DNA from 4 places in the Streptacidiphilus albus JL83 genome. Region 2 is predicted to be linked to each of the others. Evidence: riboswitches for the same ligand, from Rfam matches in the RefSeq annotation. Region 2 holds a riboswitch; each other region holds the start of a gene.

Region 1 (7,967 bases), 3.1 Mb from region 2:
TGACCGGAAAACAGTGGCAGAATTCCGTCAGCGAACGATGAACTCACCCTGCGGCAAGAGGAGTTCCCACCGTGGCCGGCTCATCCGCACAGCTCTTCGCGCAGATCTCCGACGCCCTTCCGCCCGCCAGGGGCGGGATCTCGCTGCGCCGGGCCGTCGTCCTGGGCGGCAGCGTCGCCGGGCTGATGGCCGCGCGGGTGCTCAGCGAGCACGCCGAGGAGGTGGTGATCGTCGAGCGCGACGGCACGGCCGGTACCGGCGGCCCGCGCCCCGGGGTGCCGCAGGGCAGCCAGGTGCACGCGCTGCTCCCGGCCGGCGTGGTCCAACTGGAGCGCTGGTTCCCGGGGTTCGCCGCCGAGGCGGTGGCCGCCGGAGCGGTGACCCCGCCCCGGGACGGCTCCCGCGAGTGGTTCTACACCGACGGGCGACGGTGGGTCACCGCGCCGATCGACCAGGACTGGACGGTCCTGGTCAGCACCCGTCCCTTTCTGGAGGCCCTGATCCACCGCCGCACCCTCGCGGTCGGGAACATACGCCGGGTCACCGGCCTGGCCGAGGGACTCGACTTCGACGGGGACCGGGTGGTCGGCGCCCGGTACACCCCGTTGGGCTCGGACCAGCAGGTCACTCTGGAGGCCGAGTTGGTGGTCGACGCGATGGGCCGCTCCAGCCGGCTCGGCGACTGGCTGGACGAGAGCGGCTGGGAGCGTCCGCCGATGCGACGGATGCCGATCAAGTTGAACTACGCCACCTCCGTCTTCCAGCACGACGGCGCGGTAAGCGAGGCCTGGAACGTGGTCTCGACCGCCGCCGCCGACCCGGCCGCTGGCAGCCCGCCCCGGATCGGCGGGGTGATCCTGGTCGAGGACCACCGCTGGATGGTGCTGGTGGCCGGCTACGCCGACGACCGCCCCAGCCGGGACGCGGTGGAGTTCGGCAGGCGCTGCCGCGAGGACTTCCCCCAGGTGTTCGGCGACATCGCCGAGCGTGCCAAGCAGGTGAGCGAGGTGGTGACGTACCATCAGGCCGACAGCAGGCGGCGGGACTTCCACGAGCTCCGACGGTTCCCGGCGGGGCTGGTCGCGACCGGTGACGCGGTGGCCTCGTTCAACCCCGTCTACGGCCAGGGCATGACCTCGGCCATGCTGCACGCCTCCTGCCTGTCGGCCTACCTGCACGCCCCGCGCACCTCCCTCCGCGAACCGGCGAGCGGCTACTTCGAGCAGGTGAAGGTGGTCGTCGACGCCGCCTGGCAGGTCTCGACCTTCGCCGACCTGGAACTGCCGCACGTGGACGGGCCCTACCCGCGCGGCTACCGACTCATCCGGTGGGTGGGTCGGCTGCTCTTCGAGCTCGCGGTCACCGACGCCGTCATCAGCGAGCGGGTGGCCCGCACCACGACCATGCTCGCCCACCCCGACTCCCTGGCCAGCCCCCGGCTCCTGGCGCGCGCCCTCCGCCTCCGGCTCTTCCGCCGCGCGCCTGCCGCGCCCGCCGCCGATCCCGATGCCTCGGCGGCGTAGGCGCAGCAGAGGCAGGTGAAGGGTGGTGCGACCGGGATCTGAGATGCTCGGGGGATGACGGAGCACCAGGCGGAACACGGATATCTGCTCGACAACCAGCAGTCGCAGGCGGTGATCCGCTTCGGTGCCCTGGGCGAGCTGTTCGACCCGGTGACCTTCAGGCATGTGGACCGGCTGGGCATCGGCGCCGGAATGCGCTGCTGGGAGGTCGGGGCGGGCGGCCCCAGCGTGCCGGCCGGGCTGGCCCGGCGGGTGGGCCCGGGCGGGTTCGTGCTGGCCACCGACATCGACCCGTCCTGGACCGCGCCGGAGGAGGACGCCGGGGCCGGGACGGTCGAGGTGCTGCGGCACGACGTCGCCGCCGACCCGCCGCCCTCCGGCGGCTTCGACCTGGTCCACGCCCGGCTGGTGCTGGTCCATGTCGCCGACCGGGAGGAGGCCCTGCGCCGGATGGTGCAGGCGCTGCGTCCCGGCGGCTGGCTGCTGCTGGAGGACGCCGATCCGGGGCTGCAGCCGCTGCTCTGCCCGGACGAGTCCGGACCGGAGCAGCGGCTGGCCAACCGGCTGCGCTCGGGCTTCCGCGCGCTGATGGCCGAGCGCGGCGCGGACCTCGCCTACGGGCGAACCCTGCCCCGGGTACTGCGGGAGTCCGGCCTGGAGGAGGTCCAGGCCGACGCCTACTTCCCGATCACGTCACCGGCCTGCACCGTGCTGGAGGCGGCGACGGTCCGGCAGATCCGGTCCCGGCTGGTGGCGGCGGGCCTGGCCACGGAGGAGGAGGTGGACCGCCACCTGGCGAGCGTCGAGACCGGGCGGCTGGACCTGGCGACCGCCCCGTTGGTCTCCGCCTGGGGCCGTCGCCCGTCGGCGTAGCCGCGCGGACGCCGGACCCGCGCGCCGGGCCCGCGCGCCGGGCCCGGACGCCGGGCCCGGACGCCGGGCCCGGACGTCGGGTGCAGCCCAGCGTGACCAGCCGGGCCCCCGCCGTCGGCCTCGATCACCGTGCCGGTCGGATTGGCGCCGCCACCCAGCGGCTGGTGAGCGACCCGGGGCCGGCGGCGACGACCGGCCGGTTCTTCGACCGCACCCGGGACACCCGCGCCGCCGCCCAGGCGTACGACCCCCGGGCCCGCGCCGAGCTCTGGAACCGGAGCCTCGCGCTGGTCGGCCACGCCGATCTGGACTGGGCGGAGAGGTCAGCCGTAGACGCGGACGTAGTCGGCGGCGAAGGTGATCGGCGCGCTGCCGGTCGGGGCCGGGTGGTACTCACCCGCGCTGACCGAGAGGCTGAGGATCAGGTACGCGGACCAGTTGGCGCCGACGCCGGTGCCGTCCGAGTAGACCTTGGTGCCGTTGACGTACCAGCTGACCGAGTTGGCGCCGTAGTAGGTGCCGATGGTCACCCACTTGCCCGGGGCGATCGCGTTGGCGTCGGTGTAGTAGTCCTGCGCGGGGTTCACATGGTTGGTGAGCTCCAGCAGGTTCGGGTTGTCGGGGTGGTACTCGAAGGAGTCGATCTCGCCGTTGCCGTTCTTCCAGGTCCACAGCGCGGGCCAGGCGCCGGCGGCGGTCGGCAGCTGCACCCGGGTCTCGACGTACTCGCCGGTCTTGACCTGGAAGCCCTGGGTCGAGCCCTCGGTGGTGAGCAGACCGGTGTTCCAGGCCGTCTTGCCGTTCTCCAGGACATGGGTGGAGGGCGTCGCGGTGAAGGTGGCGACGCCGTTGGCGACGCTCACGGCCGAGGGGTCCAGCCAGTCGAGCTTGTTGTCGTTCGGGTTGTGGTTGCCGTACTGGAACGAGGTGGTGGTGTCGCCGACCCAGGTCGATCCCCAGGCGATCGGGCTGCTGAAGTCGTCGGACCAGATCAGCTTCTGGCCCGCGACGGGCGAGCCGGAGGTCGCGGTCGCCGGGGGAGTGGCGGGCGCACTCGGGGTGGGCGTGGGCGTGGGGGTGGGCGTGGCCGGCGCGGTCGGCTTGGTGGTCGCGGCGGGCGCGACGGTCAGGGTGTGCGAGGCCAGGTTGTGCCAGGCGCCCGCAGTGTCCTGCCAGAAGCCGAACTCGGTGTAGGAGCCGGCGGGCAGGGTGCGGCTGCCGGTGGTGATCGAGACGCCGGCCGGGCAGATCCGGACGTTCGAGGCCGAGCCGGGGAAGTCCAGGTTGTCGCCGGCCTTGTCGCGAACGCCGACGCCCAGCGTCTTCGCGGTGAAGCAGGACTTGGCGTGAACGGTGAGGCCCGCGGTGGTGGCGACGCCGGCCGTCATCGACGTCGGGGTGAGCCGGTCCTGGGTGACGGTGGGGGCGGACGCGGTGGCGGCGACGGCCTGTCCGGCCAGCGGGACGGCGATCAGTGCGGCAGCGCCGGCGGTGGCACAGAGGCGCGCGGGTATGGCAGGGAGACGCATGTCGGTGTTCCTCGTGACACGCCTGCGAGGTGAGCTGTCGGGTTCGGGCCTGAGGAAGCCCGGCCGCCGGTGGTGCGGCTTCACCCCGAGCCGTGGGCCGCGGCGCCCTGCGGGCGGTGCGGCGACGGCGACTTACCTGGTTCCCCCGCTCCTGTCCGATTCGGTGCTCGACAGCCCGCCGGCGGGTGGACAGGATTCGGCGTCCCGGCGGCGTGGTCCGCCCACGGCGGAGTATGCAGGGTAGGCAGACGAGTCCCGCCCGGACAATGGGTTGTGCCCGGTCTCACATCGGGACGGACCGGGGCGGATCGGACGAACCACGCGGATCGGTGAACCCTTGTACGAGCATGTCGTCGGTCCGGTCGGACAGTTGGACATCCTAGTGACGTGCGCCCGTCATTGGCCTAGATTCCGATGGGCATGAACGCACGGCGGCGCCTCGGGAGAGTGCCGCCGACCGCACCCCATCGAGCACCAAGGGAGCCGTCACCATGGCCGACACCGCACCGTCCGCCCCGCTGTCCGGTCCGCCGCCCGCGCCGGCGGTCGGATTACCCGTGATCACGCCGACCCGGGTGGTCTGCGGGATCCTCCTCCTCGCTCCCTTCGTGGCCCTGTTCTGGGTCAACTCCTATGCCAGGCTGCGGCCCGCGTTCATCGGGATCCCGTTCTTCTACTGGTACCAACTGCTCTGGGTGATCGTTTCGGGCGTCTTCACCGGCGGCGCCTACCTGCTGATCCGCCGCGAGGAGGCCCGCCGCCGGGCGGACCCGCCCCCAGGGGCCGGCAACGGCAGCAGCGGCGCCGACGGCGGCACCGACGGCGCGCCGACCGAGGGGGCCGGACGATGAGCCGACTCACCATCTCGGCGGCCGGGCACACCAACGCCGTCTCGCTGACCGTCTTCATCGTGCTCTTCCTCGTGGTCACCGTCGTCGGCTTCCTCGCCGCCCGCTGGCGCCGGGCCGAGAACCCGCTCCACCTGGACGAGTGGGGCCTCGGCGGACGCGGCTTCGGCACGATCGTCAGCTGGTTCCTGCTCGGCGGCGACCTCTACACCGCCTACACCTTCATCGCCGTCCCCGCCCTGGTCTACGGCGTCGGCGCGGCCGGCTTCTACGCGGTGCCCTACACCATCCTCGCCTGGCCGCTGGTGTTCCTCTTCCTGCCAAGGCTCTGGTCGGTGGCGCGCAGCAAGGGGTACGTCACCCTGGCCGACTTCGCCCGGGGACGCTACGGCTCGCGCTACCTGGCGCTCGCCGTCGCACTGACCGGGATCCTGGCGACGATGCCCTACATCGCACTGCAGCTCGTGGGCATCCAGGCCGTGCTGGACACGATGGACATCGGCGGCTCCAGCGGCTTCGCCAAGGACCTGCCGCTGCTGCTGGCCTTCGCCGTGCTCGCCGCCTACACCTACTCCTCGGGGCTGCGCGCCCCCGCGCTGATCGCGTTCGTCAAGGACACCCTGGTCTACATCGTGGTCCTGGTCGCGGTGATCTACATCCCGATCCGGCTCGGCGGCTACGGCCAGATCTTCCACGAGTCCGCCGCGGCCCTGGCCAAGACCAGCCCCGCCACCGGAAAGCCGCGCGGTTCGCTGGTCACCGGACCGAGCGCGCAATGGGCCTACGCCACCCTGGCGATGGGTTCGGCGATGGCGCTGTTCCTCTACCCGCACTCGGCGACGGGGCTGCTGGCCGCCAAGAGCCGGAACACGGTCCGCCGCAATCTGGCGCTGCTCCCGGCCTACTCGCTGATGCTGGGACTGCTGTCGCTGCTCGGCTTCATGGCCATCGCGGCCGGCATCGGCAAGGGCGTGACCGGCTACAACGCCCAGTTGGCGGTGCCGCAGCTGTTCGCCAGGATGTTCCCCTCCTGGTTCGCCGGGGTGGCCTTCGCCGCCATCGGCATCGGGGCGCTGGTCCCGGCGGCGATCATGTCCATCGCCGCCGCCAACCTGTTCACCCGCAACGTCTACCGGGAGTTCCTGAAGCCGGACGCCACCGCCGCCCAGCAGACCCAGGTCGCGAAGCTCGCCTCGCTGGTGGTGAAGCTCGGCGCCCTGGGCTTCGTGCTCGGGATCGACAAGCAGTTCTCGATCAACCTGCAACTGCTCGGCGGCATCTGGATCCTGCAGACGTTCCCGGCGATCGTCAGCGGGCTGTTCTCCAAGTGGCTCCACCCCTGGGCACTGCTGGCCGGCTGGGCCGCCGGCATGGCCTACGGGACCTGGACCGCCTACGGCGTGGCCGCCGCCGGGAAGCCGCACTCGCACTTCGGCGGCAGCTCGGCCACCATCCCGCTGATCGGCCAGATCGGCTACGTCGGGGTGACGGCCTTCGTGCTGAACCTCGCCGTCGCGGTGGTCGGCACCCTGCTGCTCCGCGCGTTCAAGGCGCCCGGGGGGCGGGACGAGACCGTTCCGGCCGACTACCAGCTGGGCCTGGCCCCGGAGCCCGCATCACCGGTCGGCTGATCCCGCGCCGCCCGTCCCCGCCGTGTCGGCGCGGGCCGGGCGGCGCGGGCGGTCAGGCCGCGTCGGCGCCGACGCGCGGGCGGAGCCGGTTGCCCACGGCCACCAGGATCAGGGTGAAGACCACGAACACCACCGTGACGATCACCGACCAGGTGGTGACATGGGCGTAGCCGCCGGGCTCGCGCGGGTCCAGGAAGTCGTACGGGTACCAGCCGACCATCGGGCCGCGCAGCAGGGACACGGCCAGGTACGCCAGCGGGAAGACCAGCCAGGAGGAGGCGCGGCCGAGGGCGATCCGGGCCTTCGGCGGCAGCAGCAGCCAGTCCAGCAGGAGGGCGACCGGCATCACCCCGTGCACCACGTCGTTCTGCCAGACGATGGTCTGCGCGTCGATGGTGTTCGACAGCAGCGTCCAGAACACCAGCCCGGTGATGATCAGGTAGAGCGCGGACGCGCCGCGCAGCAGGTCGGGCACCCCGGGTCGGCCGCGCAGCAGGGCGACTCCGCCGGTCAGCAGCACGGCCGCGCCGAAGAGGTTCGACAGGTTGGTGAAGTAGAAGATGAAGTTGCCGCCGTCGTGGTCGTGGACGTCCCGGTCCAGCCCGACGGCCAGGGCGATCAGCGCCAGCAGTCCGAGCGCGATCCGGAGTACGCCGACGAGTGTGTGGTTACGTGCCATGGGGGCAAGGTACAGACCGTCGCCGCCGGGCGCTACCAGTAAGTAACGTGGCTGCCGGTGCCCTCCTCGGGGCGGGGGCACAAAAATCCCACAAGATTGCCCGCTAGGGTGCGGCCGACGTGTGCGGGTCGTCGCGGTGGTCCAGAGACGGGTGGGCAATGCAGCAGGAACGGGTTCTCGGGGGTCGGTACGTGCTGGAGCGCCTGCTGGGGCGCGGCGGCATGGCCGAGGTCCACCTGGCGCAGGACACCCGGCTCGACCGCCCGGTCGCGGTCAAGGTGATGGGTCCGGGGATGGCGGACGACCCCACCTATCTGGCGCGCTTCCGGCGGGAGGCGCAGTCCACGGCCTCGCTCAACCACCCCGCCGTCGTCGCCGTCTTCGACAGCGGCGAGGACACGGTCGACGGCGCGCTGCTGCCGTACCTGGTCATGGAGTACATCCACGGCACCACCCTGCTCGACCTGCTGCGCCTCGGCCAGGGGCAGCAGGGGACTGCCGGGCAGCCGCCCGCCACCGGGCTGCCGGTGCGGCGGGCCCTGGAGCTGACCCACACGGTGCTGGACGGCCTCGCCCACGCGCATGCCCAGGGCATCATCCACCGGGACATCAAGCCGGCCAACGTGATGGTGACCGAGGACGGCGCGGTCAAGCTGATGGACTTCGGCATCGCGCGCCCCGTGCAGGACCGGGGGATGACACTGACCGATCCGGCCATGGTGATCGGGACCGCCGACTACCTCTCGCCGGAGGCGGCGCGCGGCGAGAGCGTGGACGCCCGCGCGGACCTCTACTCCGTCGCCTGCCTGCTCTTCGAACTGCTCACCGGTCGGCCCCCGTTCGTGGGGGAGTCGGCGCTGGCGGTGGGCTGGCAGCAGATCTCG
Region 2 (7,967 bases):
CATCGTGTGCGCGGGATGCGGCGGGCGTGCAGGAAACTGGGGTCGGCGCGCGGATGCCGCGCGCCCATCGGGCACACCAAACAGGACACACACGAGGAGGCTGGGTTACGTGGGCGAGTCCCCCGACAGGGCGGAGCGGAACGAGGACACGCGGGGGTCGGCATCCGCCGCGGAGCCCACTCCGACAGCCACCCGCGCCGAGACGCCGTCCGCGGAGACAGCGTCCGCGGAGACGGCTGCGCCGGAGCCGGACGGGACCGCCGCCGAGGCCGCCGCGCCGGAGGCTGACGCCGCCCCGGAGGCCGAGGCCGTCCCGGAGCCCGACGACGACGCGGCCGAGGAGCCCGCCGCCGAGGCCGCGGACGCCGCCGAGGACGTCGACGCCGGGGGCGCCGCTGCCGGGGGCGACGCTGCCGGGGACGCCGAGCCCGCCGCTGACGAGGCCGACGCCGCAGACGAAGCCGCCGACGCCGAGGACGCCCCGCGCGGGGCCGTGCTGGAGCTGAGCGGGGTCGGCGCCCGCGGCGAGTCCGAGCACGCGGCCACCCTCGACGAGCCCACCACCGCCCTGCGCGTCCCCTACGACCCGCCGACCCAGACCCTGCGCCAGTTCCGCGGCTTCCGGCTGGACCCGGACGAGGTCGACGACCCGGCCGCCGAGCCCGAAGAGCCGGTGGAGCAGTCCGCTCCGGCCGCCGCCCTCAACCCGGCCTATCTGCGGGCGTTCGACGCCGTGCCGATCCCGGCCCCGGAACCGGCTCCGGAACCGGCTCTGGAACCAGCCCCCGGACCGGGAGTCGGACAGGGAGTCGGACCGGGGGCGGGCCCGGCCCCGGAAGGCAGCCCGGAGACCACCTCCGAGGCGCTGGAGCTCCTGGCGACGCTCAGTCGCCGGCCGATGACCCCGCTGCGCCGCGCGGCCAAGCGGACCGCCCTCTGGGGCGGCCTGCTCTGCGTCGTCCTGGCGGTGCTCGCGGTGGTCCAGGTGCTGCGCCCGCTGCCGACGCCGCAACTGCGGCTGACCGCCGCCTCGGAGTACACCTTCGGCGGCTCTGCACCGGCCCTGTCCTGGCCGACGGCGGGACAGTCGGCGGTGGAGGTCGACGGCCTCGGCTCACTGGGCCAGAACGGCGCGGAGACCGCCGTGCCGATCGCCAGCGTGACCAAGGTGATGACGGCCCATCTGATCCTCAAGGACCACCCGCTGGCCGTCGGCCAGCAGGGCCCGGTGATCACCGTCGACCAGCAGGCGGTGACCGACTACACCAACGGCACGGCCGGCGGGGAGTCGGTGATGAAGGTCAGCGCGAACGAGCAGCTGACCGAGTACCAGGCCCTGCAGATGCTGCTGATCCCCTCGGCCAACAACGTCGCCCGGCTGCTCGGCCGCTGGGACGCGGGCACCGACGCCGCCTTCGTCGCCAAGATGCAGGCCGAGGCGACGGCGCTGGGGATGTCGCAGACCACCTACACCGACCCCAGCGGTCTGGAGGACACCACCAAGAGCACCGCCGCCGACCAGCTCAAGCTGGCCAAGGTGGTCATGGAGACGCCGGTCTTCCGGGAGATCGTGAGCACCCAGTCGTTCTCGCCGCCGGAGAACCCGCTGACCTACAACACCAACAAGCTGCTCGGCGCCAACGGCGTGATCGGGGTCAAGACCGGTTCCGACTCGGCGGCGCTGGGCTGCCTGATGTGGGCGGCGCAGGTCAAGATCGGCGGGACCACCCAGACCGTGCTCGGTGTGACGTTGGGGCAGCCGGCCCTGAGCTCGACCTTCGGCATCCTCGACAACGTCATGGCGACCAGCAAGAAGCTGCTGGTCAGCGCTGAGGGCGTGCTCCAGTCGCACATCCTGGTGCACCAGGGCGAGGTCGTCGGCTACGTGGACGACGGCGAGGGCGGCCGGACGCCGGTGGTGGCGTCCAAGGACGTGAACGTGATCGGCTGGTCCGGCACCTCGGTGCCGGTCTCGCTGGAGGCGACGGGCGGGGTGCTGCCGCGCACCGGCCGGGCCGGCGACGGCGTCGGCGAGCTGGTCGTCGGCACCGGGGTCAGCGCCCAGCGGATCCCGATAAACCTCCAGTCCGACCTGGCCGAGCCCTCCTACGGGACCCGGCTCACCCGCCTCGGCTGACACCGGGGCCACCCGCCGCGCCCCCATCCACGTCTGACGGAGGTCACATGTGGATGGGGGCGTCCGCGTTCTCCGGATTGATCCGGGGTCGGCCCACCGGGTAGAGCAGGCCGCAGACCACCATCCCGAACAGGAAGAACCCGGCCGACCACCAGTAGGCGGTCGAGTAACTGTGCAGCTGCGCCTGGGCGGTGTTGGCCGAGGTGTGCGCCCGGCCGACCAGGTAGGCGGTGGCGGCGCTGGTGGCCAGGGTGTTCAGCAGCGAGGTGCCGATCGAACCGCCCACCTGCTGACTGGTGTTGACGGTGGCCGAGGCGACGCCCGCGTCGTGCGGCTCGACCCCGGCCGTGGCCAGCGACATCGCCGGGGCGAAGATCAGGCCGAGGCCGAGGCCGAGCACCAGCAGCGGCGGCATCACGTCGGCGGCGTAGGTGCTGTTCAGGTCGAGCCTGGTGAGCCAGGCCATCGCGCAGGCGCCGAGCAGCATGCCGACCGGCACGATCGGCTTGGCGCCCAGCCTGGGCACCAGCTTGTTGGTGGCGGTGACCGAGGTGACGATCATCACGGCGACCATCGGCAGGAAGGCCAGTCCGGTCTTGACCGGCGAGTAGAGCAGCGACTGCTGCAGGTAGTAGGTCAGAAACAGGAAGACCCCGAACATCCCGGCGCCGGCCAGGAACATCGCCAGGAAGGACGCGCCCCGGTTCCGGTCGAGCACCACCCGCAACGGCAGCAGCGGATGCGGCGTGCGCGTCTGCCACCAGGCGAAGACGGCGAGCAGCAGCACCCCGGCGGCCAGGAAGCCCCAGGTGCCGACGGAGCTCCAGGAGTGGGTCTCGGCGTTGGAGAAGCCGTAGACCAGCCCGAACAGGCCCAGTGAGACCACGACCGTGCCGGGGATGTCCAGCTTGGGCGGGTCGGCCGGCCGGCCGGCGTGCAGCAGCCGGACCGCGCCGATGATGGCGAGCACGGCCAGCAGCAGGTTGACGTACAGGCACCAGCGCCAGTCCAGGTACTCGGTGAGCAGCCCGCCGAGCAGCAGGCCGACGGCGCCGCCGGTGCCGGCGATGGCGCCGTAGATGCCGAACGCCTTGGCGCGCTCTGCGGAGTCGGTGAAGGTCGTCGTCAGCAGGGAGAGTGCGGCGGGCGCCAGCAGCGCGCCGAAGGCCCCCTGCAGGGCGCGGGCGATGACCAGCACCTCGAAGCTGGGCGCGGCCCCGCCGATGGCGGAGGCGACGGAGAAGCCCGCCAGTCCGATCAGGAAGACCCGCTTGCGGCCCACCAGGTCGGCGATCCGCCCGCCGAGCAGCAGCAGGCTGCCGAAGGCGAGGGCGTAGGCGGTGACGATCCACTGGCGGTTGCCGTTGCTGAAGCCGAGGTCCTTCTGCGCGGACGGCAGGGCGATGTTCACGATGGTTGCGTCGAGCACCACCATCAGCTGGGCCAGGCCGATCACGGCCAGCACCCACCAGCGGTGGTTCTCGCCCCGGCCGTCGGGGGCGAGGCTCTTGGACGTTGTCCCGGGGTCTGCTGCCGTACCTGTCATGGTCGGTGGCTCCCATCCCTTTATATATGGACAACAACGACATTAGGTCTGCCTTGTCACGGCAGCATCTGGGCAGCCGAAGCCCTTTTTATTCCGGTTTGTATGTGAGTAGGCTCACACCGAGTTGTAGTTTCAAGCACAATCTGCCTAGCGTTCGGTCCGTTCGCACTTATGCGGAACCAACGCCTCCGGAACGCCGAGTCCTGCCGCCGGAGGCTGTGGCACATCGGCACCGCACCACGGCAGGGGCGGGGGAACCAGGTAAGTCGCCGCGATCTCACAGTCGCGGCTTGGGGTGAAGCCGTGCTCAGCACGGCCGGGCAACTCCAGCCCGAATCCGACAGCTCACCTCGCAGGCGTGGGAGAGGACCGCTTCAACATGCTGCCTTCGAGCACCCATGAGACCAACGGCCGTACCGGTTCCACCGCCGGCACCGGTCGCCACCGGGCCGTCAAGGCCCGGCGCACCACCAAGCAGCGCCTCTTCGCCGGTGTCGGCCTCGCCGGCATCGTCAGCCTCGCCGTTCCGATGATCACCGCCAACACCGCCTCCGCCACGGCCCCGGCCGCCGCTCCTGCCTCCGCCCCGGCGACCGCCCCGGCCGCCGTCGCCGCCCCCACCTCGGCGAGCGGCACCCGGGCCGCCGACACCACCACCGCCTCGTACTACACCGTGCTCGCGGGCGACTGGCTCTCCACCATCGCCGCCGACCACGACGTCAACGGTGGCTGGCAGCGGCTCTACGCCCTCAACCGCTCGGTCCTCACCCAGGGTCCGGACCTGATCTACCCGGGCGAGCGCCTGGCCCTGTCCGGCCGCACCGCCGCGACCGGCGCCACCACCTCCTCCGACACGGTCTCCGGCAGCGCGAACCTGGACAGCTCCAACTCCGGCTCCGGCTCCAGCTACAGCGCCGGCAGCTCCAACTGGTCCGCCTCGGACAGCTCCTCCAGCTCCTCGTCCGACAGCACCACCAGCAGCACCAGTGCCCCGGCCGCCACCACGACCACGACCAGCACGAGCAGCAGCAGCTCCTCGACCGCGAGCAGCAGCGGCATGGCCGCGGCCATCGCCTTCGCCCAGGCGCAGGTCGGCGACGCCTACGTCTACGGCGGCACCGGCCCGAACACCTGGGACTGCTCGGGCCTGACCCAGGCCGCGCTGGCCCAGGCCGGCATCAGCATCCCGCGCACCAGCGAGGATCAGGCCGCCGCCGCGACCCCGGTCTCGATGAACGCCCTCCAGCCCGGTGACCTGCTGTTCTGGTCCACCGACGGCACCGCCGCCAACGCGTACCACGTCGCCATCTACATCGGCAACGGCTCCTACGTCGAGGCCGCCAACCCGAGCGCCGGTGTCAAGATCGACACCATCAGCGACTACGCCCCGACCTTCGCGGGCCGTTTCTGACGCTCGGACAGCACCGAACAGCGCTGCGCCCCCGGACGAAGGTCCGGGGGCGCAGCGCTGTGGTGTTCCGGCAGAGGAACGGTGGGACGGGTCAGGCGTCGCGGCGCTTCAGCAGCAGGCCGGCGACCGCCAGCAGGGCCACCGCGTAGCCGGCGAAGAGGGCGAACCCGCTCCAGGGGGACATCATCGTCGGGTCCGGCACCACCGAGAGCATCGCGCTACCGGCGTTGCTGGGAAGGTAGGGAACGATGTGGGGGGCCCAGCTCGAAGGCAGCAGGTGCGCGAGGATCGGCACCACCCAGAGGATGCCGACCAGCACGGCGATGGCACCCGCCGCATTGCGGATCAGCGCGCCGAGGCCGATGCCGAGCAGGCCCACGAACGTGAGGTAGAGCCCGGTTCCGAAGACCACCCGCGCCACACCGGGATCGGTGAGGGTCACGGCCCGGTCGTAGTGGGACAGGATCGCCTGGCCGCCGTAGAACGCGCCGAGGCAGGCGATCGTCATCACGACCAGCACGACCACGGCGTAGACGATCGCCTTGGCCCACAGCACCGGCAGCCGCTTGGGCACGGCGGAGAGGCTGGCACGGATCATCCCGGTGCTGTACTCGCCACTGACGATCAGCACGCCGAGCACGCCGACGGCCAACTGGGCCAGGATGTACAGGCCCAGGCTGAGCTCCGCGCCGTTGACGGCGTCGCCGTGGCCGCCGCCGTGGCTGGCGTTCGCCCAAGTGATCAGCGGGTTCAGGCCGACCATGATGAGGACGGCCACCAGCAGAGTGATCGGGGTGGAGCGCAGGGTGCGTAGTTTGATCCACTCGGAGTTGATCACTCGCGCCTGGGTCACCTTGCCCTGCCCCTTGGCGAACGAGGCCTTCACGGTCGCGTCGGGCGCGGTGGCGGTGCTCATGACGTGCTCCTTCCGGTGCCGACCGGCGCGCCGCCGTGGGCGGCGACGGTGGTGCTGGCGTGGTACTCGACGGCGTCCCGGGTGAGTTCCATGAACGCCTCCTCCAGGGAGGCCTGCTGCGGCGCGAGCTCGAACAGGGTGACGCCGTTCTCGGCGGCGACGGTGCCGATCCGGTCGCTGTCCAGGCCGGTGACCTCGAACGTGCCCGGCTCCACGGCGTCCACCGTGACGTCCGGGCCGACCAGCAGCGAGCGCAGCTTCTCGGCGTGCGGGGAACGGACCCGGACGACGTTGCGGGAGGCGCTGCGGGTGAAGTCGGCGACCGAGGTGTCGGCGATGAGCTTGCCGCGTCCCACGACGATCAGGTGTTCGGCGGTCAGCGCCATCTCGCTCATCAGGTGCGAGGAGACGAAGACCGTGCGGCCCTCCGAGGCCAGGCCCTTGAGCAGGTTGCGGATCCAGAGGATGCCCTCCGGGTCGAGGCCGTTGACCGGCTCGTCCAGTAGGACCGTGGCCGGGTCGCCGAGCAGCGCGGAGGCGATGCCCAGCCGCTGCCCCATGCCCAGCGAGAAGCCGCCGGCCCGCTTGCGGGCCACCTCGGTCAGACCGACCAGCTCGATCACCTCGTCCACCCGGCGGGCTCCGATGCCGGTGGTCGCGGCCAGCGCCAGCAGGTGGTTCCGGGCGGAACGACCGGTGTGGATGGCCTTGGCCTCCAGCAGCGCGCCGACCTCGTGCAGCGGCGCGGCATGGTCGGCGTAGCGCTTGCCGTTGACGGTGACGCTGCCCTGCGTCGGCGCGTCCAGACCCATGATCATGCGCATCGTGGTCGACTTGCCGGCGCCGTTGGGGCCGAGGAAGCCGGTGACGATGCCGGGGCGGATGGTGAACGACAGGTCGTTCACAGCGGTCTTGTCGCCGTAACGCTTGGTGAGGTTGCTGGCTACGATCATCGCGGGAGTCCGTTCATGCTCCCCAGCCTTCCGTGCCGGGCACCCCGGCGCGTCCCCCTGCGGCAGCGTCCCGGTCCTACCACGGGCGTAGTAGACCGGAGCCGGTTCTCCTCCTGAAGTAGGCGGGCGCCCCTGAGGGACGGCCCCAGGGGCGGCTCAGCGGGCGCCGGGCAGCACCAGGCCGCACTGGTAGGCGATGACCACCAGCTGGGCCCGGTCGCGGGCGCCGAGCTTGGTCATCGCCCGGTTGACGTGCGTCTTCACCGTCAGCGGGCTGAGGAGGAGCCGCTCGGCGATCTCGTCGTTGGAGTGGCCGAGGGCGACCAGCGCCATCAGGTCGCGCTCGCGCGGCGTCAGCACGTCCAGCCGGGCCGGGTCCGCGCCGGCGGTCGCGTCCGCGCGCTGCGGCTGCGCCAGGAACCGGGTGATCAGGGTGCGGGTGGCGGAGGGGGAGAGCAGCGAGTCACCGGCCGCGACCGTGCGGATCGCCTCCAGCAGCTCCTCGGGGCGCATGCCCTTGCCGAGGAAGCCGCTGGCCCCGGCGCGCAGCGCCTCCGCCACGTACTCGTCGAACTCGAAGGTGGTCAGGATCAGCACCCGGACCCCGGACAGCTCCGGGTCGGCGCAGATCAGCCGGGTCGCGGCCAGGCCGTCCAGGCCCGGCATCCGGATGTCCATCAGCAGCACGTCGGCCCGGAGCGGCCCGGCCAGCTCCACCGCCTCGCGGCCGTCGGCGGCCTCGCCGACCGCCTCCATGTCCGGCGTCGAGTCGATCAGCATGCGGAAGGTGCCCCGCAGCAGGGCCTGGTCGTCGGCCAGCAGCACCCGGATGGTCATGTCTCGGCTCCCCTCGCCACCGGACGCAAGGGTAGGTCGGCCGCGACCCGGAACCCGCCCCAGGGGTCGCGTCCGGCGCTCAGCGTGCCGCCGACGACCGCCGCCCGCTCGCCCATGCCGGTCAGCCCGTGGCCCTGCCCCTGGTCCAGGTAGCTGCTGCGCATCGG
Region 3 (6,977 bases), 1.9 Mb from region 2:
CCGATCAACCGGCCGACACCTTACGCACCGAGGTCACTCTATGACCGAACGCCGACGACATGACGGCCAAAACGGTCAGATCACCATGACTGTCGTTATCTGTGTGCCATCTGTCACATGACGGGACGACAGTGGCTCCGCCCCGGGCGGGGAGCCCGGGGCGGAGCCACTGGTGGAACGGTTCGTCAGATCCCTCAGAACCGGCGGATCGCGACGATCTGGCCGAACCAGCTGATCGGCTGGACCGACACGTCGTAGCCGTACTCCGGGGCGTTGAGCAGCATGCCGTTGCCGGCGTAGAGGCCGACGTGGGCGCCGCTCTCCAGCACGATGATGTCGCCCACCTTGGCGTCGGCCAGCGAGGCGACCGGGCTGCCCTCGGTCTCGTCGGAGTAGGAGTAGTGCGGCAGCGTGATCCCGGCCTGGGCGTAGGCCCACATCACCAGGCCCGAGCAGTCGAACTCGTTCGGGCCGGAGCCCTGCCACGCGTACGGCGCGTTGCCGACCTTGCTCATGGCCGCCCGCATCGCGGTCGCCGCCGCGCTGGAGATGCCGTCCAGGCTGATGCCGCCCACGGAGCCGCTGCCGCCGTTGCCGCCGGCACTCGTGCCGCCACCGGCCGTCGTGCCGCCACCGGCCTTGGTGCCGCCGCCGCCCACGCCGGCGCTCGCCGCGACCTGGGCCCGCTCGGCCGCGGTGAGCGAGTCGAGCACGCTCTGCGCCGCCGCGAGCTTCGCCAGGGCGCTGGACTTCGCCTTCTGCATCTGCGCGAGCAGCGCCTGCTGCTGCTTGAGCTCGGCCGTGGCCTCGGCCTTCTCCCGGGCCAGGACGGTCTGCTGCGCCTTGACGCTGCCCAGCAGGTTGGCCTGGGTGGCGTCGAGCTCGCCCTGGGTGGACGCCTGGTCCAGGTAGTCCGTCGGGTCCGACGAGAGCATCAGCTGCATGGAGGGGTCGAACGCGCCGTCGCGGTACTGGGCCGCCGCCTGGGCGCCCAACTGCGCCAACTGCGCGTTGACCGCGGCCTGCTGGCGCGCTATCTCGTTCTGCAGCTGCGAGACCTTCTGCTGGATCGCCTGCTGCTCGCCCTGGGCCTGGTTGTACTGCTCGCCCTGGGTGGTGGCCGCCTGCCGGTCCGCCGCCACCTCGCTCCGGGCCTGGTCCAGGGTCAGCTTGGGCGCCGCCTGCGCTGCCGACTGCGCGGAGATCGCCACTGCGGTGGCGGCGGCGGCCGTGAGGACCACGGCCCGGGTACGGCTGGGCGCTTTGGGACGACGATGGGACGCCACGAAGGCGAGCTCCTTCTTCCTCGATCCGCCTACCGGGTGAGCTGACGGGTTCGGGCTGGAAGATCGCCCTACAACGCCTCACCGGCAACCACACCGGCCTGACGTCGATTCACCCCGAGGAACGAGTGGTTCCCCGGCTCCGAGTTGTCGGCACTCCCCTGACGGGTGCCCTGCGCACCCCTGCCACGCCTCGGACTCGGCGGGAACCCCGCCGCCACCCGAGGTGGGCGGTCGATTCAGCGGTGGTTCGGGAGTCGACACTAGTGACCCAACCGTGATCCGTTCAAATCATTGGAAGAAAGAAGTTCTTGATGACTCGTAGGGGTACCGACTCCCGTACGGTACGCAGTCGGAGTATGACCGTATGCCCACGACATCCGGACCAAAAAGGACGGAACGCCACAGCAGTCACAATCGCTGTGGCGCACGTCACACTGTGGGACGGAGGGGGAAGCGGCCGCCCGGACTCGACGGAGGGGTTCAGACCCGGCGGATGGCGACGATCCCGCCGAAGTCGCTGATCGGCATGATGGAGACGGTGTAGCCGTACTCGGGGGCGTTCACCACCATCCCGTTGCCGGCGTACATCCCGACGTGGGCGCCGTTCTCCAGCACCACGATGTCGCCGACCTGGATGTCGGAGAGCGAGACCGCACTGCCCACCGACTCGTCCGCGTAGGAGGAGTGCGGGAGCTGGATGCCGGCCTGGGCGTAGGACCACATCACCAGGCCCGAGCAGTCGAAGGAGTCGGGGCCGGCCGCGGCCCAGACGTAGGGGGCGACCCCGACCTTGCTCAGCGCCGCCCGCATGGCCGTGGCGGCGGCCGAGGAGATGCCGGAGAGGTCGACCTGGCTCGGCGACATGGTGCTGCCGTTGTGGGCGATGGTGCCGTAGCCGCCGCCCCCGCCGACCTGGTCCTGCTCGGCCGGGGTGAGCGCGTCCAGCACCGCCTGCGCCGACTTGAGCTTGCCCAGCGCGGTGGCCTTGGTGGACTGCATGGTGGACAGCAGCGCCTGCTGCTGCTGGAGCTCGGCCGTGGCCTCGGCCTTCTCCCGGGCCAGGATGGCCTCCGCCGCCGTGACATTGGACAGCAGGGCGGCCTGGGTGGAGTCGACCTCGCCCTGGGCCGAGGCCTGGTTCAGGTAGGCGCTCGGGTCCGAGGAGAGCATCAGCTGGACGGCGGGGTCCACCGCGCCGTCCCGGTACTGGGCCGCGGCCTCGCCGCCGAGCTGCGACAGCTCCTTGTTGATCGAGGCCTGCTGGGCGGCTATCTCGTTCTGCAGCAGCGTCACCTTCTGCTGGATCGCCTGCTGCTGGCTCTGCGCGTCGTCGTACTTCTGCGTCGCCACGTCCGCCGCCTGGCGGTCCGCCGCCACCTCGCTCTTCGCCTGGCTCAGCGTGAGCGTCGGTGCAGCCTGCGCCGCGGCCTGCGCCGAGAGCGCCACGGCCGTGGCCGCGGCCGCGGTGAGGACCGTCACGCGGGCACGGCTGGCTTGCTTGGGGCGGCGGTGTGAGGCCACGGAGGCTCGGTTCCCTTCCGGCAACCGTCGCTCGGCGACATGGCGCATCCCCCGATGCGGCGCCCAGGACGAGGACGGGAACCCCCGTGTCACCCGGCCGGGCGATCGTCAGGACAGAGGTTCGAGAGCAGAGACTAGTGAGACCGGCTCAATCTGTCGCCCTCGGGGCGAAAACAGTCTGCATATACGTCAAATGTCGGGATTGACCTATCAGGTGCGTACGAGTCGCCTGAGCAGCATCGACGAGGGCACCGGCCGGGCGCCCGCCTTCCGCACCCCGTCCGCCACCTCCCGGTCGGTGGAGACGACCACCACCGGGCGGCCCTCCGGCTCCGCCCTGACCAGTCGGCGGATCAGCTCGTCCGCCGTCTCCCCCGAGCGGCTGAACAGCACCCGCACCCCGCGCGGCGGGGCCATCGGCACCGGCGCGTCCAGGTCCTTGCCGTCGAAGACACAGGTCACCTCGGCCCCGCTGTGCGTCGCCAGCAGCGACAGGCCGTTCAGCAGCCGCGCCCGCTGCTTCTCCAGCGGCAGCGAGGGGTAGCCGGTCTTGGTCACGTTGTAGCCGTCGACCAGCAGGTGCACCAGCGGCAGCTGGAGCAGCTGGTCCAGCAGCGCCGGGTCGTCGGCGTCCAGCGCGCGCCGGGCGACGTCGTGCGGCGAGGCCGTGACCGGCCGTACCGCCTCCACCGACTCCGCCGGACGGCCCGAGAGCGGTGGCAGCCCCAGCTCCCGCTGGAGCCCCTGCGCCCCCTGCAGCACCACGTCCAGCAGCAGCCGCAGCCGCATGTCCTCGGCGCTGCGCCCCTCGCGGGAGGCCCGCTTGGCCGCCTCCAGTGCCGCCTCCGACTCGGCCAGCCGGTGCTTCAGCCGGCGCAGCTCACTGTCGGCCGAGCCGCGCTCGGTCGCCCCGGAGGAGCGCAGCGCGTCCAGCTCGGCCGTCACCTTGCGGGTGGCCGCCTCGGCCCGCTTGGTGTCCGCCTCCAGGCTGCGCAGCTTGCGGCGGAGCGCGTCGCCGTCCTTCTTCGCGGCCTCCAGGTCGATCCGGCTCCGCTCGGACTCGGCCCGGGTGGTCTCCCGCAGCGCCGACAGCTCCGCCTGCAGCTTCTCGATCAGCCGGGCGGACTCGGCGGCGGCGCCCTCGGACTCGGCCCGCTCGACCTCCTCGCCCGCGTCCGCGACCAGCTTGCTCCAGCCGGCCGGGCGCAGCAGGTAGGCCACGGCGGCGACGTCCTGGGGGTCGACCGCCGCCGGGACCAGGCCCGACTCCAGCGCGGTGACCAGGTCCGGCTGGCCGGTCCGGACCCGGTCCGCTATCCGCAGCCGGAACTGCGGCTCGGCCTCCAGCGCGGCGGCGATGGCGGTCGCCCCGCGCCGGGCCCGCTGGACCGGGGTGAACTTGGCGTACGGGCGCAGCCGGGCGGGCAGCTCGGCGGAGGGGACGGCGGCCAGCGCGTCGGCGGCGATGCCCACCACCCGCCGCCGCACGCCCTCCGGCAGCGGGCGGTCGAGCTGCTCCTCCGGCGGCGCGGCGGTCTCCGCCGCGGGCCCGGCGTCCGCAGTGGCCCCGGCGTCCGCTGTGGCCCCGGCATCCGCGCCGGGGCCGGCCGGCACGGCAGGGACCGGCGCCGCGCCGTCGGGCCCTCCCAGGCCCTCGGCGGCGTCCGCCCTGGCTCTCTCCACCACGTCCCGTACTCCGATCCGGTCGCCGGGCCGCACCGGCCCGTTGACCTATTCTCGCCCGTCCCGCCCCCCAGTCGTCACTCCGCCACTGCTCGAACCCGCTGTCCTACTCGGTCCGGGCCGCCTGCGCCGCCGCCTCGGCCTCGGCGCCGGGCCGGTCGACCAACTCGATCTGGTCCACCGCACTGCACCAGCGGCAGCGCACCGACTCGACGGTCTCGCTGAGCACCTCCTGCTCCTCGACCCGGGGCTCGCCGGCGAGGTCGAGGTGGACGAACTCGACCACCCGGGAGGAGCGGGTGACGTCGAAACGGGTCAGGTTGCCGCACAGGGTGCAGCGCCACCGGGTCCCCTCGGTGGGCAGGGGGACAGACATGGGGCGTCCTCTCGGTTCGCGGGGCGTCCGGAGCAGGCCGGACACGGCTACCCGAGCAACCCTAGGGCCTCCCCGTGACGGTGCGGCACCGTCCCCCACACGCCGCAGCCGACGGTGTCGTTTTTGTCCGGTCAAGGAATGCTTGGGACATGCTCCCCTTCTCCGGCGCACCCCCGCCCGCCCGCCCGTGGACCCTGCGCGCGACCGGCCTGCTGCGCACGGCGGCCACCGCCGGGACGGACGGACGGCTCCGCCGGCTGCCGCTGGTGACCTGTCTGCTGATCGCCGTCAACAGCGTGGTGTTCCTGATCGGGCCGGTCTCCGGGCTCGACCCGCTGTACGGGGAGGGCGCGCACCGCGCCGCCGCGATCGCGGCCTACTACCAGCACTGGGGAGTGGTCCCGCGCGAGCTGCTGGACAACCGGGCCGGGCCCGGGGAGTCCCTGGGCGTCCCGGCGCTCTCGGTGCTCAGCGCGATGTTCGTGCACGCCGGCTGGGTGCACCTGCTCGGCAACATGATCTTCCTGTACGTCTTCGGCACCCTGGTCGAGGCCAGGATGGGACGGCTCTCCTTCCTCCTCTTCTATGTCGCCGTCGGCTACCTGGCGACCTACGGCTACGCGCTGGTGGAGCAGCACGGCGCCAACGGCACGGTCAGCCTGGTGGGGGCCTCGGGGGCGATCGCCGGGGTGCTGGGCGCCTGCCTGCGGCTCTACCCGAGGGCGCGGGTGACCGTCGTGATCCCGCTGCTGCTGTTCCTGCCGCTGCGGTTCCCGGCCTGGCTGGTGCTGGTGCTGTGGTTCGCGATCCAGGCCCTCTCGGTGCGCAGCGCCGCCGCCGGGCAGCCCGACGTGGCGTACGTGGCGCACCTGATCGGCTTCACCGGGGGCTTCCTCTTCGCCTGGCTGCTCTACTGCCGACGGCGCGGCTACGCTGGGCCGTCCGCCCTTCCACCGTCCCTCCCACCGTCCCAGGAGACCCTCCAGTGATCACCGCGATCGTGCTCGTCAAGGCCAGTGTCGACCGGATCCCCGAGATCGCCGAGACCATCGCGGCGCTGGAGGGCGTCAGCGAGGTCTACTCCGTCACCGGCACCTACGACCTGGTGGCGATGGTCCGGGTGCGGGCGCACGAGGACCTGGCCGACGTGATCCCCGGCCTGCTGAACAAGGTGCCCGGCGTGGAGCAGACCGAGACCCACATCGCCTTCCGCACCTACTCGCGGCACGACCTGGACGCCGCCTTCGCCCTGGGGCTCGACGGCTGAGCAGGCCGGCCGCGAGGGCCGCGGGCGGTCAGACCCGGCGGGTGTCCGGGACGCAGCGCCCGCCCTCGGTCCGGTAGGCCCACTGCGCGCCCTGGGTGACCAGCTCGCGCACGGCGGCGACGAAGCGCTCCACGTGCTCGTCGGGGGTCCCCGCGCCGAAGCTCACCCGGATCGCGTTGAGGCTGCGCTCCCCCGGCAGCGAGGCCTCGGGGGCCCCGCACTCGGACGGGGCCGCCTCCTCGCCGCCGAGCAGGGTGCGCACCAGCGGGTGGGCGCAGAACAGTCCGTCGCGGACGCCGATGCCGTACTCGGCCGAGAGCGCGGCGGAGAAGTGCGAGCTGTTCCAGCCCTGGACCACGAAGGAGAGCACGCCGACGCGCGGGTGGGCGTCCCCGAACAGGGTGAGCACCCGCACCTCGGGGATGTCCGCGAGCCCCGCCCGCAGCCGGGCGATCAGCTGCTGTTCCCGGGCGACCAGCCGGTCGAAGCCGGCCTCGGTCAGCGCCCGGCAGGCGGAGGCGATGGAGTAGGCGCCGATGACGTTCGGCGATCCGGCCTCGTGCCGGGACGGGCCCTGGTGCCACTCGACCGCGACCGAGCCGTCCGCCTCGCGGGCGACGGTGCGGCTGGCGCCGCCGCCGGCCAGGTAGGGCTCGGCGGCGTCGAGCCAGTCGCTGCGGCCGGCCAGCACCCCCGCGCCGAAGGGCGCGTACAGCTTGTGGCCCGAGAAGGCGACCCAGTCGACGTCCAACTCCCGCACCGACACCGGGTGGTGGGGGGCGAGCTGGGCGGCGTCCAGGACGATCCGGGCACCGTGCCGGTGGGCGGTCGCGGCCAGCTCGCG
Region 4 (7,967 bases), 480 kb from region 2:
GCGCCTTCAGCACCTCCCAGTCGGCCGAGCCGATGCCCAGGTCCGCCAGCTGCCGCCCGTAGGCGACGGACATCCGCCGGGCGAGCCGGGACATGGTGCTCACGATCGTCTCGACCTGCGGGTCCACCAGGGGGAACTCGCGCTGATAGGCCGCTACCTGCTCGCTGATGTCCAGTTCGGACACTGCTGCGGGAGGCTCCTGCGCTGACTCGGTCATGCGTCCAGTGTATAGCCTTGCTCTGTTAAGACTTTAGTAGTGTAGTCTTTCCTGAGAAAGTGAGAGGCTGGGGAACCGGCGGAGCAACAGAGAGTGGAAGGCGGTGCAGCATGACCCGCACGATGCGGCAGCAGAAGCAGGCAGGGCGGAACGGGACGACCGGGCGCAACGCGACGGCGGCGGCCACGCTGCGCCGTGTCCAGGTCGGCAACGCGCTCAGCGCGTTCGGCAGCGGTTTCACCGTCCCCTACATGTTCGTCTACGTGGACGAGGTGCGCGGGCTCGGCTCGATGACCGCCTGGCTGATGTTCACCGTGTTCGCCCTGGCCGCCCTGGTCGTCCTGCCCTTCAGCGGGCGCGGGATCGACCGCTACGGGCCCCGCCCGGTGCTGATCGCCGGGGCGGTCGTCTCGGCCCTCGGCGCCTTCGCCTTCGGTCACGCCACCGGCACCCCGCACATCCTGGCCTCGGCCTTCCTGTTCGGCGCCGGGGTCACCACGGTGCAGCCCGCGCTGGCCACGATGATCGTCCGCTGCTCCACCCCGGCCACCCGCTCGCACGCCTTCGCCATGCAGTTCACCCTGGTCAACCTGGGGATGGGGGTCGGCGCGATGATCGGCGGGCAGATCGTGGACGTCCACCACCCGTCGAGTCTGACGCTGCTGTTCACCATCGAGGCGCTGATGTTCCTGGTGCTCGGGGCGGTCACCGGCGGCGTGCGGATCCCGGCCGCCCCGGCGCTGCCGGCCGTGTCCACGGCCGCCGTCGACGGCGCGGAGCGGCGCGCACCGCGCTCCGACCTGCGGACGCTGCTCGGCGACAAGGCGATGATCAGTGTCTGCGTGCTCGCCGCGCTGATCTTCTTCACCTGCTACGGCCAGTTCGAGTCGGGCGTCGCCGCCTACGGGACCAGCGTCGTCGGGATCTCCCCGGCCATGCTCGGCTTCGCGCTGGGCGCCAACACCCTGGCCATCGTGCTGCTGCAGATGATCGTCGTGCGGATCACCGCACGCCGCCGCCGCAGCACCGCGATCGCCGCCACCGGCGCGGTCTGGCTCGCGGCCTGGGCCGCCGCCGGGGTCGCCGGGCTGATCCGCAGCGACGCGATGTTCGCGACCGTGGCGATGATCTCGGTCTACGTGCTCTTCGGGGTCGGCGAGGCACTGCTCGCGCCCACCCTCGGGCCGATCGTCGCCGACCTCGCCCCGAGCCGGCTGCTGGGCAGCTACAACGCGGCCTTCGCGCTGGTGAAGCAACTCGCGGTGGCGATGGGCCCGGCGGCCGGGGTGCTGCTGGTCGGAGCCGGCCTGTCCGGTCCCTACCTGCTGGTGATGGTCGGCTGCACGGTGCTGATCATGGTGCTGGCGCTGCGGCTGCGCCGTCGGCTGACCCCGCTCCAGGACAACGCCGTGCGCTCGGAGCACATCCTGGAGGGCACGGGCGGCGCGGTGCCGACCGAGGGCGCGCGGCTGGTGCCGGAGCTCCAGCACGCGGGCTGAACCGGGCAGACCCCCTCCGGCGGGCGGTCGTCGGGCACGCGAGTGCCGGGCGACCGCCCGCTGTGATGCCGGTGAACACCCGGCATCGGAGCGGTGAACAAGGGTCGCCCGGTCACGAGGGGTCTACACGGCTGTAGTACTTTCTGACTGCCCAGACTCTGCATTCCTTACAGCCGAAGGCCCTTCGATGTCCGTCCTCACGTATCCAGAAGCGATCGGCGTCGGCCTCATGCAGGGCGTCACTGAGCTCTTCCCGGTCTCCAGCCTCGGCCACAGCATCCTGGTGCCCGCCCTGATCGGCGGCTCCTGGAAGCGGGACCTCAATGTCTCCGCGGCCGGCTCGCCCTACCTGAGCGTGCTGATCGGGCTGCACCTGGCCACCGCGCTCGCCCTGGTCGTCTACTTCTGGCGGGACTGGGTCAGGGTCATCGGCGGTTTCATCAGCTCCGTCCGCCACCGCCGCATAGAGACGGTGAACGAGAAGCTCGCCTGGCTGCTGATCGTGGCGACCGTGCCGGTCGGCGTCGTCGGCCTGGCGCTGAACAAGTTCTTCCAGGACGCCCTCGGCACGCCGATCGTGGCCGCGGTCTTCCTCACCCTCAACGGCCTGGTCCTCTATGTCGCCGAGCGGCTGAAGCGGGGCGGCAGCGGCCGGCGGCGGGCCGGCGACGCCGGGATCGAGGAGCACGGCCCGGACGGCGAAGCGCTGCACCCGGACGAGGTCTCCGACCGCCGGATCACCGCCAAGCTGACCTGGAAGCAGGCCCTGGTGGTCGGCGGCGCGCAGATCCTGGCGCTGCTGCCCGGCATCAGCCGCTCCGGCGTCACCATGAGCACCGGCATCTTCAAGGGCCTGCGCCACGAGGACTCCGCCCGTTTCGCCTTCCTGCTGGCCACCCCGGTGATCGGGGCGGCCGCGCTGCTCAAGGTGCCCTCGCTGCTCGGCTCGGCCGGGGACGGCATCCGCGGCCAGGTGCTGGCCGGCTCGGTCGCCGCCTTCGTGGCCGGCTACGTCGCGGTGCGCTTCCTGACGAAGTACTTCGAGACCCGGACGCTCACCCCGTTCGCGATCTACTGCACCCTGGCCGGCCTCGGCAGCATCGCCTACCTCTCGCTGACCTGAACCGGCTCGCACCGGTGCGCCCCTGGCTCACCCGCACGGGTGATTGCCGCGCGGCGGCTGGACGGTCGGCCCCGCCCCGCCCGGCGGGCCTGCTCGAATGGGTCCGAGGGGCGGTCCTCGCCCCGACCCGGACGAGGGAGGGCCCGCCGTGACCGGCCGCGGACTGCTCGGGACGCTGGCGCTCGCCCTGGCCGGCTCGCTGGCGGCCTCGGCGCTGGCCGGCTGCACCACCGTGGCCGGCACCGGACGCCCCCGGCCCGGCTCCGGCCCGGCCGCGTCCCGCTCCTCCTCCTCGGACGGCAGCGCCGACGACGCGCACCGGGCGGGCGGGCCCGGCTACCTCGGCGTCGCCCGGCCGTTCCCGCCGCTGCCCACGGTCACCCCCGCGCCGGTGCCCGACAGCTACAACCCGGCGGCGGACGCCCCGGCGGCCGTCGCCTCGGCCCTCGCGGCGGCGAAGGCGGACGGCCGGCCGGTGCTGCTGGACTTCGGCTCCGCCTGGTGCGAGGACTGCCAGGCGCTGTCCGCGCTGCTGGAGAACGTCGGCGTGCACCAGGTGCTGTCCCGCAACTACCACCTGGTCACCGTGGACGTCGGGCACTTCGACCGGAACACCGACCTGGCCGGGCGCTACCTCCGGCTCAGCGCCGTCGGCATCCCGGCGCTGGTCGAACTCGGCCCGGACGGCCGGGTGCTCAACTCCGGCACCGGCGGCGTGTACGCCGACGCCCGCGACCTCAGCGCCGACGCCCTGGCCGGCACCCTGGTGAACTGGCTCTACACGACCGGGGGCTGACGGATTTCGGCCTCCCACGTGCACGGACCTCCCGCAGCGGGGCGCTCCGGGGCTAGCGTGGCCCTGTGGCGACGAGTGCGGAGACCGACACGGACAGCGGAACAGGTGCGGACACGTATCCGGGGCCGGTCGTGGGCCTCGGCATAGGGCGGCTGGACGAGATCGTGGTCGACTGCGCGGACCCCGCGCGGCTGGTGCGGTTCTGGGCGGCGCTGCTCGGCGGGAGCCCGGTGGACCGGGCCGGCGACTGGTCCTACGTGGACCCGCCGGGAGGACAGCCCCGACTCGCCTTCCAGGCCGTGCCGGAGGGAAAGCCGGGCCGGAAGAACCGGCTGCACCTGGACATCGACGTGGCCGACATCGCGCTGGTGCGCGCGGCCCTGCTCCGGATCGGGGCGGTGGCTGTGGGCGAGGTCCAGCGGGACGCGGAGGGCGCGTTCCAGGTGATGCTCGATCCGGAGGGGAACGAGTTCTGCCTGGTCCGCTGAGTCCGGACCGGACGAACCCGGACGCCTCGAATACGGACAAAGGCCGCAGACGGTGCGTCAAGTCCCAGCTGGCTCCCCGAACCACTTGGAATCAACCGCCTCTAGGATTAACGTTTGATAACGCAGCACGAAGTTCTGCTGTTCGACGAACGGCGTCGTGCGCTGTCGCCTAATCCTGCTGGCCGTCACTTCCCGTGACGGCCGGGAGCCGGGGAACCACGTATCTGGGGTGAATCGGCCGTTCGCGGCCGTAGGGGACCTTCCTCTCCGAACCCGTCAGCTAACCCGGTCGGCGTGAGGGAAGGAAAGGAGTACGCCGGCCGTGGCGTCGTACCAGTCCGCTTGGGCACCTGTACAGACCGAGGTGCCGCAGCGCCCCGCCGGGATCGCTTCCGGCACCGTCCTCGGACTCGCGGCCATGGCCGCCGTCGGCGCGACCGGGGCGATCGGCCTCGCGGCCCCCGCCAGAGCGGCGACCGTCAGCGACACGCTGACGCTGAGCAACAAGGGCACGGTGAGCGTGGCCGACCACAGCAACGACGCGCTGCCCGCCGGGGCCACCGCCGTCGGCAGCCGACTGCTCGACCCGGGCACGGCCCTGGCCGAGCGGATCCGGACCCAGTCCGCGCAGCAGCGCGCCGACGCGGACGACGCGGCCCGTCGTCAGGCCGCCGCCGCAGCGGCGGCGAAGGCCGAGGCCACGGCCAAGGCCGAGGCCGAGGAACGGGCGCAGGCAGCGGCCCGGGCCGAGGCCGCGGCGCAGGCGGAGGCGGAGAGCCGGGCGGCACAGCTGGCCGCGGAGCAGGCCGTCCAGCACGAGCAGGCGCTCCGGGCCGAGGCCCTGGCCCAGGAGAACGCCCAGGCGGCGGCCCGGGCAGCAGCGCAGGCGGAGGCCCGGGCGGCGGAGCAGGCGCGCGATGCCGAGGCGGAGCAGGCGCGGAGCGCCCAGGACCTCGGTGAGCTGGTCGTCCCGGTGCCGGGCGCGGTGCCCGGGGCCGGCTTCGGACAGTCCGGTTCCTACTGGTCGCACCTCCACACCGGTCTGGACCTCGCCGCCGCCACCGGCACCCCGGTCGTGGCCGTGGGCCGGGGCACGGTCACCTCGGCCGGCTGGGCCGGGGCCTACGGCTACCGGATCGTGGAGACCCTGCCCGACGGCACCGAGATCTGGTACTGCCAGCTCTCCTCGATCGGCGTCGGCGGCGGCGAGGTGACGGCCGGTCAGCCGATCGGCCGGGTCGGCGCGACCGGCAACGTCAGCGGCCCGCACCTGCACCTGGAGGTCCGCCCCGGCGGTGGCGAGCCGGTCGACCCGTCCGTCTGGCTGGCCGAGCACGGCCTCGGTATCTGACCCGGCCGCTGCTGCTCCCCGAAGGGCCCCGGCTCAGCGGGGAGCGACCCGGCGGTCCGCCACCGCCCAGGACGCCACGGCCACGCCGCTCGCGACGGTGAGCACCGACGGCCAGGCGCCGAGCTTCTTGGCCAGCGGGTGCGAGCCGGCGAACGCGGCGACATAGAGCCCCGCGAGTGCGGCCGTCGCGGCCGGACCGGCGGCCCGCTGCCACTGCACCGCCGCGACCGTCCCGGCGGCGAGCAGTGCCGCGCCGCCGAGCTCGCGCTTCTTCGTCGCCGGGCCAGGCCGAAGCCGCCGATCAGCCCGCTCGCGGCGACCAGGGACGAGGGAATGCGTGCCATCGTTGTTCGACCTCCGGGGACGGGTGGGGCGTGCGGGCTCCGGACCCGGTGGTCCGGATCCGCTCCCAGCACCCTAACCCGGCCGGCGGACGGTCAGTTGGTGCGGGTGTTGTGCAGGTGCAGGCCCATGTAGCCGATGTAGATCAGGCCCGTCCCCGAGCAGTCGTCGTGGTAGTGCAGCCGGGGAGCGGTACCGCCGCCGCCTATCCGGAGGTGGGCGCCCATGAAGACCTCGCCGGCCGGATTGACCTCGACCGGGACCGGCAGCTCCCGCTCGCTCTTCCACTTGCCGTGCGAGCGGACGGTGCGCGACTCGTCCCGGATCACCTTGCGCGGGGGGAAGGGGTGGCAGTCGGCCGGGGTGTTCTCGCACCAGCGCCGGAAGTCCCCGCCGGAGGCGCCGCGTACCGCCGCCGCCGCGTAGTCCTGGAGCGCGAGCAGCGCGTCCCAGGCCATCCGGACCCAGGTCGGATGGTCGGTCTGGAGGTCCAGGTCGCGGCCGAGCCGGGCGTCTCCGGTGAACCGGAGCAGCGGGAACTCGCCTTCGAGCCGGTCCAGCAGCTCGGCGAACGAGGCCGGGTCGTGCTGCTGGTCGCGCTCGAACCGGTCGTGCTCCGGCAGGTCCGAGTAGCCGGCCTCGGCCAGCCGTCCGCGCAGCGAGCGGACCTGGGTCCGGGCCGCGCGCAGCTCGCTGTACTGCTCGTCGTACTCGGCGGCCAGCTCCGACTCGCGCTCCTCGGCGGCGCGCAGCCAGCGCCGCACCTCCTGGATCTCGCCGGCCCGGGCCCGCTGTTCGAGCACCTCCTCCTCGTGCTCGTCCACCAGCAGCGATCCGGGCTGCACCCCGTCGATCTCGGCGCCGACGTCGCTCAGACCCCGGGCGCGCAGCGGCGGGAGCGCTTCCAGCGCCTCCGGCAGCGGGGTCTGCACCGCCAGCCGCCGGGGGAGCCAGGCCAGCAGCCCGGAGGCGCGGCGCAGGTCGGTCTCGAAGGTGTGCCGGGCCATCACCCGGTGCCGGGGCGCGTCCGGCTGCCAGGCCGGGTCGAGCCCGGGGAGGTAGGTGCGCACCGCGCCGCCGTAGACCCGGTGGTGCTCCAGGGCCCGGTTGAACTCCCGTTCGGCGCCCGGCGCGAGGGCGTAGAGGACGGCGGTGCCGGCGCAGCCCCGCAGCAGCGGGTCGACCGTCTCGGCGAGCCAGTCCTCGAAGTCGGTGTGGGAGGGGGTGCTGGCGACGACGATGGGCAGCCGCCGGTCGGGGTCGCAGAGCTCGTCCAGGACCTCGTCCAGCGCGCCGCGCTCGATCACCGTCGGCATGCCGTGCACCGCGGCCGAGCCCGCGTGCTCACCCTCGGTGGCGGCCAGGACGTCGAGCAGGCCGCGGGCGAGCGAGGGGACGGGGGCCTTGGCGGTGGGCACGCCACGGGCGGGCAGCAGCTCGGTGTCCAGCCGGACCCAGGTGCGCGCGCCGGTGGGGGTGGACACCGCGAGCGTGGTCTGCCAGATGCCCTGGGTGGTGAACTCGCGAAGTCGCCAGCGCGCGAGTGACTCCTTCGCGCCCCCGGCTCCGCGCACGCGCTCCTTCAGCGAGCAGTCGAGCACGGCCTGCGCCCCGACCCGGTGCCGTCCCTCTTCGCCGACCGGGCCGTCGTAGTGCTGTGCCTTCAGCCACTGTCTGACCTGCTCCTCGGCCAGCGACACCGTCTCTTTGTGGACGTGGCCGCTGGTCACAGCCATGCGATAGATGCCATCGGTCATCCGCGGGCCTCCTGACGCAATATCGGCGTCCCGCACGCGACGTGCGGATAAGAGGGACAACGCGGGAAGTGTCCCGGATGGTTCCGGTGCGATCCGGTGCCCGGCCGGGAGGTGCGGCCCGGCCGGGGCCCGAGGGTGCGGAGTGACGCGTGGGGAACGGTCAGTGGTGGTGGTGCGGCGGCGGGGCCGGCGGCCCCGGATCGGGCGCGGGGGCCGTGGGCGCCGCCGACTGCGGCGGCGCGGGGTGGTGATGGGTCGGATGGTGCGGCTGCGGCTGGTACGGGTGGTGCGGCTGCGGGGCCGGCTGCTGCGGGAAGGGCTGCTGCGGGTACGGCTGCGGCGGCGCCTGGTAGCCGGTGCCGGGCTGCGGCTGCGCGGGCAGGTACGCCGGCGG

Evidence for each region. Region 2 has a riboswitch for cyclic di-AMP ahead of BS75_RS44435 (C40 family peptidase). Riboswitches for the same ligand answer to the same signal wherever they lie in the genome.
Region 1: linked by a shared signal. The riboswitch ahead of BS75_RS47080 (glycoside hydrolase family 16 protein) and the one ahead of BS75_RS44435 (C40 family peptidase) in region 2 are both predicted to bind cyclic di-AMP.
Region 3: linked by a shared signal. The riboswitch ahead of BS75_RS09340 (C40 family peptidase) and the one ahead of BS75_RS44435 (C40 family peptidase) in region 2 are both predicted to bind cyclic di-AMP.
Region 4: linked by a shared signal. The riboswitch ahead of BS75_RS19670 (M23 family metallopeptidase) and the one ahead of BS75_RS44435 (C40 family peptidase) in region 2 are both predicted to bind cyclic di-AMP.

What each region holds. Positions count from the first base shown of each region.
Region 1 is NZ_JQML01000001.1:7,132,900-7,140,866, forward strand. It holds gene BS75_RS31395 (FAD-dependent oxidoreductase) at 72-1,523, shown strand; gene BS75_RS31400 (methyltransferase domain-containing protein) at 1,578-2,396, shown strand; gene BS75_RS47080 (glycoside hydrolase family 16 protein) at 2,720-3,925, opposite strand; cyclic di-AMP (ydaO/yuaA leader) riboswitch at 3,931-4,101, opposite strand; gene BS75_RS31410 (DUF3311 domain-containing protein) at 4,417-4,776, shown strand; gene mctP (monocarboxylate uptake permease MctP) at 4,773-6,404, shown strand; gene BS75_RS31420 (Pr6Pr family membrane protein) at 6,457-7,083, opposite strand; gene BS75_RS31425 (protein kinase domain-containing protein) at 7,275-7,967, shown strand, end outside.
Region 2 is NZ_JQML01000001.1:4,077,043-4,085,009, reverse strand. It holds gene BS75_RS17575 (D-alanyl-D-alanine carboxypeptidase family protein) at 110-2,137, shown strand; gene BS75_RS17570 (MFS transporter) at 2,181-3,683, opposite strand; cyclic di-AMP (ydaO/yuaA leader) riboswitch at 3,904-4,057, shown strand; gene BS75_RS44435 (C40 family peptidase) at 4,042-5,094, shown strand; gene BS75_RS17560 (ABC transporter permease subunit) at 5,186-6,010, opposite strand; gene BS75_RS17555 (ATP-binding cassette domain-containing protein) at 6,007-6,963, opposite strand; gene BS75_RS17550 (response regulator) at 7,120-7,800, opposite strand; gene BS75_RS17545 (sensor histidine kinase) at 7,797-7,967, opposite strand, start outside.
Region 3 is NZ_JQML01000001.1:2,155,006-2,161,982, forward strand. It holds gene BS75_RS09340 (C40 family peptidase) at 195-1,286, opposite strand; cyclic di-AMP (ydaO/yuaA leader) riboswitch at 1,297-1,449, opposite strand; gene BS75_RS09345 (C40 family peptidase) at 1,767-2,765, opposite strand; gene BS75_RS09350 (NYN domain-containing protein) at 3,018-4,493, opposite strand; gene BS75_RS09355 (hypothetical protein) at 4,597-4,866, opposite strand; gene BS75_RS09360 (rhomboid family intramembrane serine protease) at 5,016-5,855, shown strand; gene BS75_RS09365 (Lrp/AsnC family transcriptional regulator) at 5,852-6,133, shown strand; gene BS75_RS09370 (aminotransferase class V-fold PLP-dependent enzyme) at 6,162-6,977, opposite strand, start outside.
Region 4 is NZ_JQML01000001.1:4,556,407-4,564,373, reverse strand. It holds gene BS75_RS19695 (MarR family winged helix-turn-helix transcriptional regulator) at 1-217, opposite strand, end outside; gene BS75_RS19690 (MFS transporter) at 340-1,716, shown strand; gene BS75_RS19685 (undecaprenyl-diphosphate phosphatase) at 1,904-2,839, shown strand; gene BS75_RS46735 (thioredoxin family protein) at 2,988-3,635, shown strand; gene BS75_RS19675 (VOC family protein) at 3,701-4,123, shown strand; cyclic di-AMP (ydaO/yuaA leader) riboswitch at 4,280-4,433, shown strand; gene BS75_RS19670 (M23 family metallopeptidase) at 4,446-5,474, shown strand; partial or broken gene BS75_RS43435 (hypothetical protein) at 5,508-5,818, opposite strand; gene BS75_RS19660 (coiled-coil domain-containing protein) at 5,912-7,552, opposite strand; gene BS75_RS19655 (PrsW family intramembrane metalloprotease) at 7,734-7,967, opposite strand, start outside.